DNA from 3 places in the Janthinobacterium sp. P210006 genome. Region 2 is predicted to be linked to each of the others. Evidence: predicted binding sites of a transcription regulator. Region 2 holds the regulator's gene; each other region holds the start of a gene.
The links. Region 2 encodes sigma-54, which starts transcription at its own class of promoters, with help from an activator protein. Its sites were predicted from a motif close to TGGCANGNAANCTGCTTT; they were not measured.
Positions count from the first base shown of each region.

Region 1: the regulator sigma-54 is predicted to act here: its motif matches at 1,942-1,959, upstream of VPH41_RS28290 (beta-propeller fold lactonase family protein).
Region 3: the regulator sigma-54 is predicted to act here: its motif matches at 2,149-2,166, upstream of VPH41_RS07710 (EDSAP-1 family PEP-CTERM protein).

Region 1 is NZ_JAZARD010000009.1:10,495-14,644, forward strand. Features, by position in the region: gene adh (aldehyde dehydrogenase) at 1-575, opposite strand, end outside; gene VPH41_RS28290 (beta-propeller fold lactonase family protein) at 921-1,877, opposite strand; gene VPH41_RS28295 (TonB-dependent receptor family protein) at 2,082-4,150, shown strand, end outside.
Region 2 is NZ_JAZARD010000004.1:196,180-200,329, forward strand. Features, by position in the region: gene VPH41_RS20615 (enoyl-CoA hydratase/isomerase family protein) at 1-752, opposite strand, end outside; gene hpf (ribosome hibernation-promoting factor, HPF/YfiA family) at 906-1,265, opposite strand; gene VPH41_RS20625 (RNA polymerase factor sigma-54) at 1,335-2,813, opposite strand; gene lptB (LPS export ABC transporter ATP-binding protein) at 2,818-3,573, opposite strand; gene lptA (lipopolysaccharide transport periplasmic protein LptA) at 3,573-4,150, opposite strand, start outside.
Region 3 is NZ_JAZARD010000001.1:1,725,659-1,729,808, reverse strand. Features, by position in the region: gene VPH41_RS07725 (hypothetical protein) at 118-255, opposite strand; gene VPH41_RS07720 (hypothetical protein) at 502-675, opposite strand; gene VPH41_RS07715 (glycosyltransferase) at 843-2,051, shown strand; gene VPH41_RS07710 (EDSAP-1 family PEP-CTERM protein) at 2,241-3,224, shown strand; gene VPH41_RS07705 (EDSAP-1 family PEP-CTERM protein) at 3,371-4,150, shown strand, end outside.

The DNA of each region.
Region 1 (4,150 bases), on a different contig from region 2:
TGCTCGGCAGGCTTGAGCACCACGCAATTGCCTGCCGCCAGGGCCGGCGCCAGTTTCCACACGGCCATCAGGATGGGAAAATTCCACGGGATGATCTGGCCCACAACGCCCAGCGGCTCATGGTAGTGATAGGCATAGGTTTCCGCATCGATTTGCGCGACGGAACCTTCCTGCGCGCGGATGCAGCCGGCGAAGTAACGGAAATGGTCGATGGCCAGCGGAATGTCGGCATTCATCGTTTCGCGGATCGGCTTGCCATTGTCGATGGTTTCCGCCGTGGCGATCAGGCTCAGGTTCTGTTCGATGCGGTCGGCGATGCGGTTCAGGATATTGGCGCGCTCGGCCGGCGACGTCTTGCCCCATGCCTCCTTGGCGGCGTGCGCGGCGTCCAGCGCCAGCTCGACGTCTTCCGTCGTGGAACGGGCGATTTCGCAAAACGGCAAGCCCGTGATCGGGGTGATGTTAGGAAAGTATTCACCTTTTACTGGTGCAACGAATTTGCCGCCAATGTAATTGTCATAGCGTTGTTTGAAGGGATTGGCTACGCCCAGCTTGCTGATGTCTGCGAGATTCATGTCGTCCTCTATCGGGTTAATTAGAATGGAAATACTTAATTAAAATCAAACGTCCTGGTACAGATGGGGTGAGTACACGGAGTCTTCCGCAAATGCCGTGCCAGCTCGCCATCCCACTACAAACTTAGCGGGTTTTACCCGCGTTACAAGGGCGTGGCATCCATACCGGGCCGCTTTTCCTCGCATGCGCGGGGCCTGGACGGTGGGCGTGGCGCTGTTTGCATTTTGAACAAGGCTGGCGCAGCCTGTTGCAATCCGGGCCAGCGCCCTCCTTGCCTTGCGGAGCCCCGCAGCCGCTGCACAATGGAACAGGTGTGCCAGACTGGAACACCTGTTCCAGGCGAGCTAGCGAATCACCACGCCCCATGGCAATTCACCCACGGCAATGTCGGCCACCTTGCGTGCGCCGGCCGTGTCGATAACTGAAACGCTGTTCGAGCGGCCATTGGCCACGTACAACTTGGCGCCATCGGGCGTGATGGCCATATTCCAGGGACGCTTGCCGACGGGAATCGTGGCCGTCACCTGGTTGCTGGCCGTGTCGATCACCATGACCGTGCCGTCGATACCGTTCGAGACATACACTTGCTTGCCGCCGGGATGGACGGCGATGCCATTCGCATTCTTTCCTGCGGGAATAGTGGCAATGGCCTTGCGCGTGGCCATGTCGAGCACGTAGACGGCATTGACCAGTTCGCACGCCACGTAGGCCCGGCCCGAATCGGGGCTGAAGCCGATGCCGCGCGGGCGCAAGCCCACGGCGATGGACGCCACCTGGCGGCGTTGTGCTACATCAATGACATCGACTTGCTCGGCCTCTTCCGCGCTGACCAGCAGCCAATGTCCATCGGGGCTGAACACGGCATGTTCCGGGTTGCGCCCTTGCACCTTGATATCTGCGAGCAAGATGCCCGTCTGGCCATCGAGCAAGGCCACGCTATTGTTTTCCTCGACGGCCACGGCCACGTACTTACCATCGCGGGAAGCGCTGACGCCCTCGGGCGACTTGCCCAACGCCACCGTGCGCAGGGATGCGCCCGCTCCGTTGTCGATCAGCAGCAAAGCGCTGCTGGCCGCATCCGTGACAAACAATTGCCGTCCGCTAGGGTCGGCGGCGATGCCGCGCGGACGTTTTCCAGCCGCAATCTGCCGCACCACCTGGTCGGTCGCCGTGTCGATCACGCTCAAGGTGCCCGATTTTTCGTTGGGCACATAGGCAAACGGAGCGGCCTGGATGGCAGTGCTGGCGAGTGCAGGCAGCAGCCAGCAAACCTGGCGCAAGCGCGAGAAGAAGTTGGGCATAATCACCTTTTCAATGGCAAAACACAGGAAAAGCGCGCGGGAGCGGCGCAAGTGACGATGGCTGCATGCAAACGCCGTGCCACTGACAAGCGTATAATTTCCGCCCACCAATGGAGACATGGCAGGCATATTGCTTGATAAGACTATGCAGACCTGCGCCGCGCACGCGACCAAGCAGGCTTTTATTCACATTGGAGAATCCGCATGCAGCATCGTTTCCGCCTGAACACCATCGCCAGCCTGTTTGTTGCCGGCAGCGCCACCCTGGCCCCCCACGTCTATGCCGCCGAAGCAGCAGACCCCGCCAATGGACAACTGATGGATACGGTGGTCGTCAGCGGCAGCCGCATCGCCCACCCCAGCCAGGAAGTGCCGGCATCGATCGACGTGGTCGACAGCGCCCGCATCCAGGATGGGCAAATCCGCGTCAACGCGTCGGAAGCGCTGGCCGCCGTGCCGGGCCTGGTCGTGCAGAACCGCCAGAACTATGCGCAAGACTTGCAGATCTCGTCACGGGGCTTCGGCGCCCGCTCGGCTTTCGGCGTGCGCGGCGTCAAGCTGATCAGCGACGGCATTCCGGCCAGCATGCCCGATGGCCAGGGCCAGGCCGCCACGTTCAACCTCGATACGGCCGAGCGCATCGAAGTGCTGCGCGGACCGTTTTCTGCCATCTACGGCAACCACTCGGGCGGCGTGATCCAGCTGTTTTCCAAGGATGGACAAAATCCTCCCTCCGTCGAACTGAACGTGACGGGCGGCAGCTACGGCACCAGCAAGATCGATCTCTCGGCGCAAGGCCAGGCCGGCCGCATCGGCTACGTGCTCGACGGTTCCCGCTTCCGCACGGATGGCTTCCGCGACCACAGCGCCGCCACGCGCGAACAGGCGTTCGGCAAGATCACCGTCAAGCCGAATGCGGACAGCAAGCTGACCATCGTCGCCAACAGCCTGCATCAGGGAAATACGCAAGATCCGCTGGGCGCCACCTGGGCCACGTTTGCCCGCGACCCGCGCGCCGGCGAAATCGATGCGAGCGACACGCAAAACCCGAAACGTACCCTGGCGGACCGCTACAACACGCGCAAGAGCATCGACCATCAGCAGATCGGCGCCACCTACGAACAAGCGTTCGGCGACGACCGCCTGCACGTGACGATGTATGGCGGCAACCGCGACGTGATTCAATATCAGGCCTTCAACAAGGGTTTCCAGGCGCCAGCCAAGCATTCGGGCGGCGTGGTCGATTTTCAGCGCCAGTTCTACGGCATCGACACCAACTGGCTGCACGTGAACCAGCTGGCCGGCGGCAAGCTGAGCACGACCATCGGCATCGACTACGGCCGCTCCAGCGACGACCGCACCGGCTATGAAAATTTCATCGGCGACACGTTTGGCGTGAAAGGCAAGCTGCGCCGCGACGAGCAGGATGTCGTCTCCAGCCTCGATCCGTATATCCAGACGGAATGGCAAAGCGGGCCATGGCTGCTCAGCGCCGGTTTGCGCTACAGCAAGATGAAAGTCTCCGTCAGCGACCACTTCCTCAGCAATGGCGACGACAGCGGCAGCCTGGAATTCAGCCATACGACGCCGGTGCTGGGTCTGCTGTATAAACTGACGCCCAACGTCAACGTGTACGCCAGCGCCGCGCGCGGCTTCGAGGCGCCCACCCTGAACGAACTGTTTTACTCGGGTTCGGCCGGCGGCTTCAATTTCAACTTGAAGCCAGCCACCAGCACCAACCTGGAAGCGGGCGTCAAGGCCAGGATCAATAACAACACGCATGTGAATGCGGCCGTGTTCCAGATCAAGACCAGCGACGAGCTGGTGGTCGATCAATCGAGCGGCGGACGCACCAGCTACCGCAATGCCAGCAAAACCTTGCGCCAGGGTATGGAAGTGTCGCTGGATTCGAACCTGGCATATGGGTTCACGGCAAAAGTGGCCTTGACCAGCCTGCACGCCGTGTATGACCAGGGCTTCGGCACCGTCAGGGAGGGCAGCCGTTTGCCGGGCGTGCCCAGCGCCAACCTGTTTGCGGAACTGGCCTGGAAAGATACATTCGACCGCTTTGGCGCGGCGCTGGAAAGCGTGGCCAGCAACCAGGTCTACGCGGAAGACAGCAACAGCGAAAAACCGTCACCCGGCTATACGGTGTTCAATGCGCGGTTCAATGCCAAGCAAAGCGCGGGCCACTGGCGCTTCAAGGAATTTGCGCGCCTGAACAATCTCTTCGACAAGACCTATGTGGGTTCCGTCATCGTCGGCGACAGCAA
Region 2 (4,150 bases):
ATGATGGCTGCCACGGAAGGGGCGCTGAAATGGCGGTCCAGCGCCGCGCGCGCCGTGGCCAGCGCAGAAACGCCCGCCTGGGACTGGAATGGCGCGGCCAGAGCCTTGATGGCGACCGGCAAGCCTTCACCGGGCGTCGATTCGAACAGGGCCAGCAGCGCCCCCATCTGCGCCTCGGGCAGGTACACATCGGCCAGGCCCGTGTACAGGGCGTCGGCCGCGTTGATGGTCAAGCCCGTCAAGCCCAGATACAAGCCCAGCTGGCCGGCCAGGCGGGACAGGAAATAACTGCCGCCCACGTCCGGGAACAAGCCGATATTGACTTCCGGCATGGCCATGCGCGTACGGCCCGTGACGATGCGCAGGCGGTTGCCGGGCCCGGCTTGCGCCACGCCCATGCCGCCGCCCATCACCACGCCATCCATCACGGCGATATACGGTTTCGGATAGAAATGAATGAGATGGTTGAGCGCATATTCTTCCGTGAAGAAATCTTCCAGCTGCGCGCTGCCACCTTGCGGCGTGGCCCGGCCCGCATCGTAAAAGAAACGGATGTCGCCACCGGCGCACAGGGCTTTTTCACTGCTGGAACGGATCACCACGGCGTCTACCTGCGGATCGTCGCGCCAGGCCAGCAAAACGGCGCTCAGGGCGCGCACCATGTCCAGCGACAAGGAATTCAGGGCTTTCGGGCGGTCGAGCACGATGTGGCCCGTGCGGTTGCGGATGGAGGTCTGGACGAAGTCGCTCATGGCAGAATGGAAAGAAGTAAGTATGGGAACATTCTAGCGCCTTCGGATGGAACATTGCGTTCCCATGGCGCCCCCTGGCAAGGGCGACAGGCGCAAAAAAGGGCGCAATGTGCGCCCTTAGTTGATCACAGCCGGTTGAAAGTCGCGGCCCGCTCAGGCGGCGGCGAATTCTTCTTCCGAGCTGTCTGGCAGATGCTTGATCGCCTCTTTACCGTGCCCTTGCACTTTGGTTTTGTATTTCATCACTTGCCTGTCGAGCTTGTCGATCAGGGCATCGATTGCGGCATACAGGTCTTGCGCCAGGCTTTCCACATAGACGGTCTTGCCGCTCAGACGCAGATTGACTTCAGCCTTTTGACGTTTTTCTTTCTCTTTGAGGTTATCCACGGTCAGAATCACGGCGATATCGATGACTTGATCGAAATGACGTTTCACACGCTCCAGCTTCGTTTGTACGTATTCACGGATGGCTGGTGTCACTTCGAGATGATGTCCGCTGATGGTGAGATTCATACACACTCCTAAAGATGATCGGGTTCGTGCGGTCCATCGTATCCGGCCCGCAGAGGAACCGAAAAAAACTTACAAACACTTACGCAGGCTCACTGGCGGAATTTTTAATGCTTCCCGGTATTTGGCAACAGTACGTCGCGCAATCACCATGCCTTGTTCCCCCAGCATGTCCGCAATCTTACTGTCGGATAAAGGATTTTTAGGGTCTTCTGCTCCTGTCAGTTGCACGATCAATGCCCGTATCGCCGTCGATGACGCTTCGCCCCCCGCTTCGGTGGCGACGTGGCTACCAAAGAAATATTTCAACTCGAACATGCCGTGCGGGGTCAGCATGTACTTTTGAGTTGTTACCCGCGAGATAGTACTCTCGTGTAAACCCAGTGTATCAGCTATTTCACGGAGCACAAGGGGGCGCATGGCAACGGCCCCATGCGAGAAAAAGTTCTTTTGTCTTTCTACTATCGCCTGTGCCACGCGCAGTATCGTGTCGAAGCGCTGGCGCATATTCTTGATCAGCCACTTGGCTTCCTGCAACTGTGCGCCCATGGCGCCTTCGCCCTTGCCCTGCTTGAGCAAGTTGGCGTACATGGCGTTGACGCGCAGGCGCGGCATGACGTCGTTGTTCAAGGTGACTTGCCAGCCATTGCGCGCGCGCTTGACGACGACGTCGGGCACCACGTAATCGGACACGTCGGAGGCAAACACGGCGCCCGGATGCGGATTGCACTGGCGAATCACCGTCTGCGCTTCGCGCAAGTCTTCATCGTCGCAATCGAGGGCTTTTTTCAGCTTGTTGAAATCGCGCTGGGCAAACCAGGCCAGGTGCTTTTCCACGATGACGAGGGCCATGCGCCGCGTCACCATGGCGATATGGGGCAAGCGCTTGATCTGCAGCGCCAGGCATTCAGACGCATTGCGCGCGCCCACACCGGGCGGATCGAAACTTTGCAGCAGCGACAAGGCCGTGCGCAGCTCGTCGGCGTCGATTTCCAGCTCGTGCGGCAGGCGCGCCAGGATGTCGTCGAGCGACTCTTCCAGGTAGCCATTGTCGTCGAGCGCGTCGATGATCAGCTCGACCAGCGCGCGGTCGCGCAATTCGAGCACCGTCACGCGCATCTGCTCCATCAGGTGCTCGCGCAGGGTGCAGTGATGGGCTTCGAGTTGCGGGCGGGAATCTTCGTCGTCGGGCGTCTTGCCCCGGCTCGCTTCGCTCCAGTCGCTGTCGCCGCCGTCCGCGGCAACCGGGCCCTCGCCCGCCTCGCCGTCAAAGGTTTCCCCTTCGGCCGGTGCCGCAGGCGCTTCCTGGCCTGGCGGCTGGGGCGGCGCTTCGGCCGGCGCGGCCGTGGAACTCAAGGCGCCGTCGGACAGCAGGCGCAGCGAACGGTCGAGCGGATCATCGAGACGCTCGAGCAAAGGATTGTCCGTCAGCAATTGCTCCAATTCCTGGTGTAATTCCAGGGTAGACAATTGCAACAGGCGTATCGATTGCTGCAACTGCGGCGTCAGTGCCAAATGCTGCGAAGTGCGCAGCTGCAATGATTGTTTCATTGGCTCACATACGGAAGTGTTCGCCCAGATAGACCCGGCGTACCGACTCGTTCGCGATGATGTCGTCGGGGCGTCCCGACGCCAGCACCGAGCCCTGGTTGATGATGTAGGCACGGTCGCAAATACCCAGCGTCTCGCGCACATTATGATCGGTGATCAGCACGCCGATATTGCGCTCCTTCAAGAAGCGCACGATGCGCTGGATCTCGATCACGGCGATCGGATCGACGCCGGCGAACGGTTCGTCCAGCAGCACGAAACGGGGATCGGTGGCCAGCGCGCGGGCAATTTCCACGCGGCGGCGCTCGCCGCCCGACAGCGACAGCGCCTGGTTTTCGCGCAACTTTTCAATCTGCAAATCGGCCAGCAGTTTATCCAGGCGCACCTCGATCTCGGCCTTCGTCAGCGGACGGCCTTCGACGGTCTGGATTTCCAGCACGGCGCGGATATTGTCTTCCACCGTCAGCTTGCGGAAGACGGAGGCTTCCTGCGGCAGATACGACAGGCCCATCTGGGCGCGCCGATGGATCGGCAGGCTGGAAATATCCACGCCGCTGATATCGATGCTGCCGCCATCGGACGGCACCAGGCCGACGATCATGTAGAACGAGGTGGTCTTGCCGGCGCCGTTCGGGCCCAGCAGCCCCACCACTTCGCCGCATTCGACTTGCAGCGAGACGTCATGCACGACCTGGCGCTTGCCGTAGGTTTTTTGCAGCCCGCGAACGATCAGGGTACTGCCGCAACGTGTATTGTCCATTATTTCTTTCCTGGCGCAGGCGTGGCCGGCGCTTTCTCCGCCGCCGGTGCCTTGGTCTTCGGCTGGATCACCATGCGCACGCTGCCGCCATCCGGGGTGCTGGTGCCGCTGTCGGAATTTTCCATCGTAAACACTTCCTTGCGGCTGTCATACGAGATGAAGGCGCCGTTGGCCACGTCCGTCGGCTTCGTGCCTTCCAGGCGCGTCAGCTTGGCCTTGGAAAACAGTTTCACCACTTCCGTCTTGTTGTTGTATTCCACGCGCTCCGCTTCGCCTTCCACCCACAGGTCGCCCGCGCCATCGCGCTTCTGGCGGAAGGTGGCCAGCTTGCCGGGATCGGCCCAGAAGGTGATGAACTGGTAGCCTTGCGGGTCTTCCGTGATCAGGGCCCGGCCCGCCTTCATGGTCAGGGTGCCCTTGACCAGCACCACGTCGCCCGTCAGGGTGCGCGTCTGCTTGACGTCGTCGACCAGGCCGCTGCGTGCCGTGATCACGGCTTCCTTCTCGGAATCGGCCTTCTCGGCATGCGCCGCGCCCATCACGCCCAGCGAGCAGACGGTCGAGAATAGAGTCAACA
Region 3 (4,150 bases), on a different contig from region 2:
AAAGGCCAGGTGTTCGGCCCCCATGGTACGCGCCCCGCTGCGCATCGGCAACAGGCAACGCAAATCTAGCGCCGCACGCCAGGCGGACAGGCGGCGCAAACGCGGGCGCAGCAGCCCTTATTTGTAGCTGCGCAGCAGCAGCCAGGCCAGCCCGCAACCGGCCACGGCGCCCGCCAGGGCCAGCGCCACGAGGTTTTTGCTGGTGATCGCAGGGCGCCGGCCCAGGTAGATTTTGTTATGCAAGGAATTGCCCATGATGGTCTCCTGTACAAGAATTTTTATGATGTCTCATTATAAGAACAGAATCGTGACGCCCGCATGACACTCGGCAGTCAGAGCTTGATTTGTATCCACTCGGCAACATTTATTGGCTTTTTTGTTGTTTAAATGGCGTGGCGAGAACGGCGCCCCCGCCTTTCATTTCCAATCGGAAATAACTGAGGCGCACGCACCTCGCGGCGCGCCAGGCGCCGCGCAGCATCACCGCAGCGCAACAAGCGCTCAATGCATCTTGACGGGCGGTGGCGGCGGCGTGGGCTCCTCGACGGGCACCGGCTCGATGTGCGGCGGCGTTTCCGGCGGCGGCGTGACGGGGTCGCCTTCCGGCGATGGCGGCATATCGGGTTCGGGCGTGCTGTGCGCACGCAGCGGGGTCTGACGGAAATGTGGCTGCATGGTGGCCTCCTTTGCCCCACTGTAGCCGATGCGGCCAAATCCTGGCGCCCGCAAGGGGCAAGCGGCAACGGGAACTTATCGGCGCGGCGGCACTCCAACTTGACCGTATCCCCACCGGCACGAGTGCAAGCGATAGCTCAGCGATGGCGCGCAAAAAAATCCTCTTTATGGCCGAGGCCGTGACCCTGGCCCATGTCGGCCGTCCCCTGAGCCTGGCTCAGGGCTTGGACGAGGATGTGTACGACGTGCATTTTGCCTGCGCCGATGGGTATGACTTTTGTTTCAAGCAAACCCCGTTCCGGCGCTGGCGCATCGACAGTATTTCATCGCTGCAATTCCTGCAGGCGCTGGCCCACGGCAAGCCCGTCTACACGGAAAGTACCTTGCACGCGTATGTGGAAGACGACCTGCGCCTGCTCAATGCCGTCCAGCCCGATCTCGTGATCGGCGACTTCCGCCTGTCGCTGTCCGTCAGCGCGCGCCTGCAGCGCATTCCCTACCTCACCGTCAGCAATGCCTACTGGAGCCCCTATGTGCGCCCGCACTACACGGTGCCCAGCCTGCCCCTGACCGGCATGCTGCCCATCTGGCTGGCCGCCCCCCTGTTCCGCCTGATCCGTCCGCTGGCCTTCGCCTCGCACGCCGTGCCCCTGAACCGCGTGCGCCGCCACCACGGCCTGCCGTCGCTGGGCAGCGACCTGCGGCGCATCTATACGGATGCCGACCGCACCCTGTACGCGGATATTCCGCAACTGTTCCCGCCGCACGCCATGCCGCCCACGCACGATTACCTGGGCGCCATCATCTGGGCGCCGCCGCTCGACTTGCCGGACTGGTGGCAGCACGCGGAACTGAGCAGCGGACGGCCCATCATCTACGTCACCCTGGGCAGTTCCGGACAGGGACAATTGCTGCCGCGCGTGTTGCGCGCGCTGGCGCCGCTGCCCGTCACCGTATTGGCGGCCACGGCCGGCACCATCCGCATCGATGCCGTGCCGCCGAACGCCTATGTCGCGCCCTTCTTGCCGGGCGATGCGGCCGCCCGGCGCGCCAGCCTGGTGATCTGCAACGGCGGCAGCCCCACCAGCCAGCAGGCGCTGACGGCCGGCGTGCCCGTCATCGGCATCGCCGGCAATCTCGACCAGTTCCTCAATATGCACGGCATCGTGGCCGCCGGCGCCGGCCTGCTGCTGCGCGCCGACCGCTTTCAGGAAACCGCCCTGCGCCATGCCGCCACGCGCATGCTCGACGATGGCCAGGCCAGGCTGGCGGCGCGCCAGCTGGCCACGGCATTGCGCAACTATGTGCCCGGGCAGCGCCTGCTGCCCCATCTGCATGCGCTGCTGGGCACGTTGCCGCCTGGCGGCCAGCCTTGATGGGCAGCGTCGGTTTTTCTTACAGCGCGTGCGACAGGGCCTGCACTACGTCAATAAAAGCACGCCAAGTCATTGATTTCAAAAGAACCTCATGCGTTGGCATGGAAGTCGCTAGGTACTGGCCATGAGCACCTGCCGACAGGACTCAAGCACGAAATCCACTCAACCCCATGACGTGAGGTAACCCAAATGAAACGGTCTCATTTAAAACTGATCCCGGCCGCAGCGGCACTGGCCATGCTGTGCGTCGCCGGTAGCGCGCAGGCGGGCGGCTACGGCTATTCCTACAACAACATCTTCGGCCTGCAGATCGCCGCCGCGACGGGTTCGATCACGGCCCTGAACAGCACCACCATCTCGCGCAGCACGGCCACCCTGAACGGCGTGAGCGTCATCCAGGGCGGCCCCGGCATACTCGATTCGCCGCGCGCCGCAGTCGGCGCCGTCACCAAGGGCGAGAACGACTTTACGCAACAAGGTCCTATTGGCAATTTCTCGCGCGGCGACGCGCAGATCGTCAGCACGCAATTCCCCTCGTTCCCGCCCGGCTCGACTTCCACGCAAGCCGTCAACGTGGCCGAAGTGCACCTGGCTGACCCCGCGGGCACGGCCGACGCGTCCGGACGCAATGGCTCGACCACGGGCTTTTCCGTCAACTTCGTGGTGGGCTCGCCCACGGCGACGCTGAGCTTTGATTTCCTGTCATCGCCGTTCATGCAGGTTTTCTTGCAAAGCAATGTCGGCTCCCTGTCCACGGCGACGGCGAACCTGGTGGTCACCTTCACCATCACGGATTCGACGGGCGCGACGGTCTTCAACTGGACGCCCGACGGCGTGATCGGCTCGGGCATCTCGGGCGGCACGGAGAGCGCCGACGGCGCCAACCTGAACACCAGCCTGGCGACCAACTTCCTCACGCGCGGCAATCTGTTCACCTACGACCCTTCCGGCTGCGGCACGCCCACGGGCACGGGCGTGGGCACGGGCTGCGGCAGCAACTTCAGTGCCGTCAGCAATGCCTTAACGGCAGGTAACTACACCCTGACCCTGAATGCCGTGGAAAGCGTGGACCTGGTGAAACAGCAAGCGACACCGGAACCAGGCACCCTGGCCTTGCTGGGCCTGGGACTTGCAGGCCTGGGCTATGCCCGCCGCCGCAAGGTTGCCGCCTGAACCTGGCGACGGGGGAATGCAAAGGCGAGGGGGTGACCTCGCCTTTTTCATGCTGAACGCTGTCGGTTTTCCTTACAGCGCGGCGGCCATGCAGCAAGCGGCCGCCGTGCTGGCGTCCGAGCAGAAAGGATTTCCAAAGGATTTACATGAGTACTTTTTCCCGCACCCGATTTCCCGCCGCCCTGTTCGCCCTGCTGTTGCTGGCCGGTCACGGCGGCGCCAGCGCAGCCGCCTACGGTTATTCATACACCAGTGTCTTTGGCCTGGTCATCAGCAATCCCGTCGGCTCCACCACGCTCATCAGCAATGTCGACCTGTCGCGCACCACCGCCACGCTCAACGGCAGCAGCGTCATCCACGGTGGCAGCAATGAAATCGATGCGCTGCAGGCGGCGCGGGGCGCCGTCAGCAAGGGACAGAATGATTTTACGCAGCAAGGCATGGGCAATGCCTCGTATGCGCGCGGCGACGCGCAAATCGTCAGCTCGCAAATTCCCCCGTTCCCGCCCGGCTCGACCAGCACGCATACCGTGAATGCGGCGGAAACTTTCCTGACGGGCGGCGGCAGTGCCGACGCCTCGGGCCGCAATGGTTCCAGCACGGCGATGGCCGTCAATTTCGTCGTCGGCGAACCGGGCGCCACCCTGGCCTTCCAGTTCCAGGCCCTGCCCTTCATGCAGCTGTACCTCGATGCCCTGGCCGGCACGGGCTCGGCGGCCACCACCAACATGGCCATGACGTTTACCATCATCGATGAAAATGGCCAGATCGTCTTCAACTGGGCACCCGACGGCAACCTCGGCTCGGGCATCCTGGGCGGCACCGAACTGGCCGACGCCGCCAGCCTGAATACAGGCTACGCGCAAACGCCGCTCACCAGCGGCAGCGTGTTCACCTACGACCCCAGCGGCTGCGGCGCCCCCACG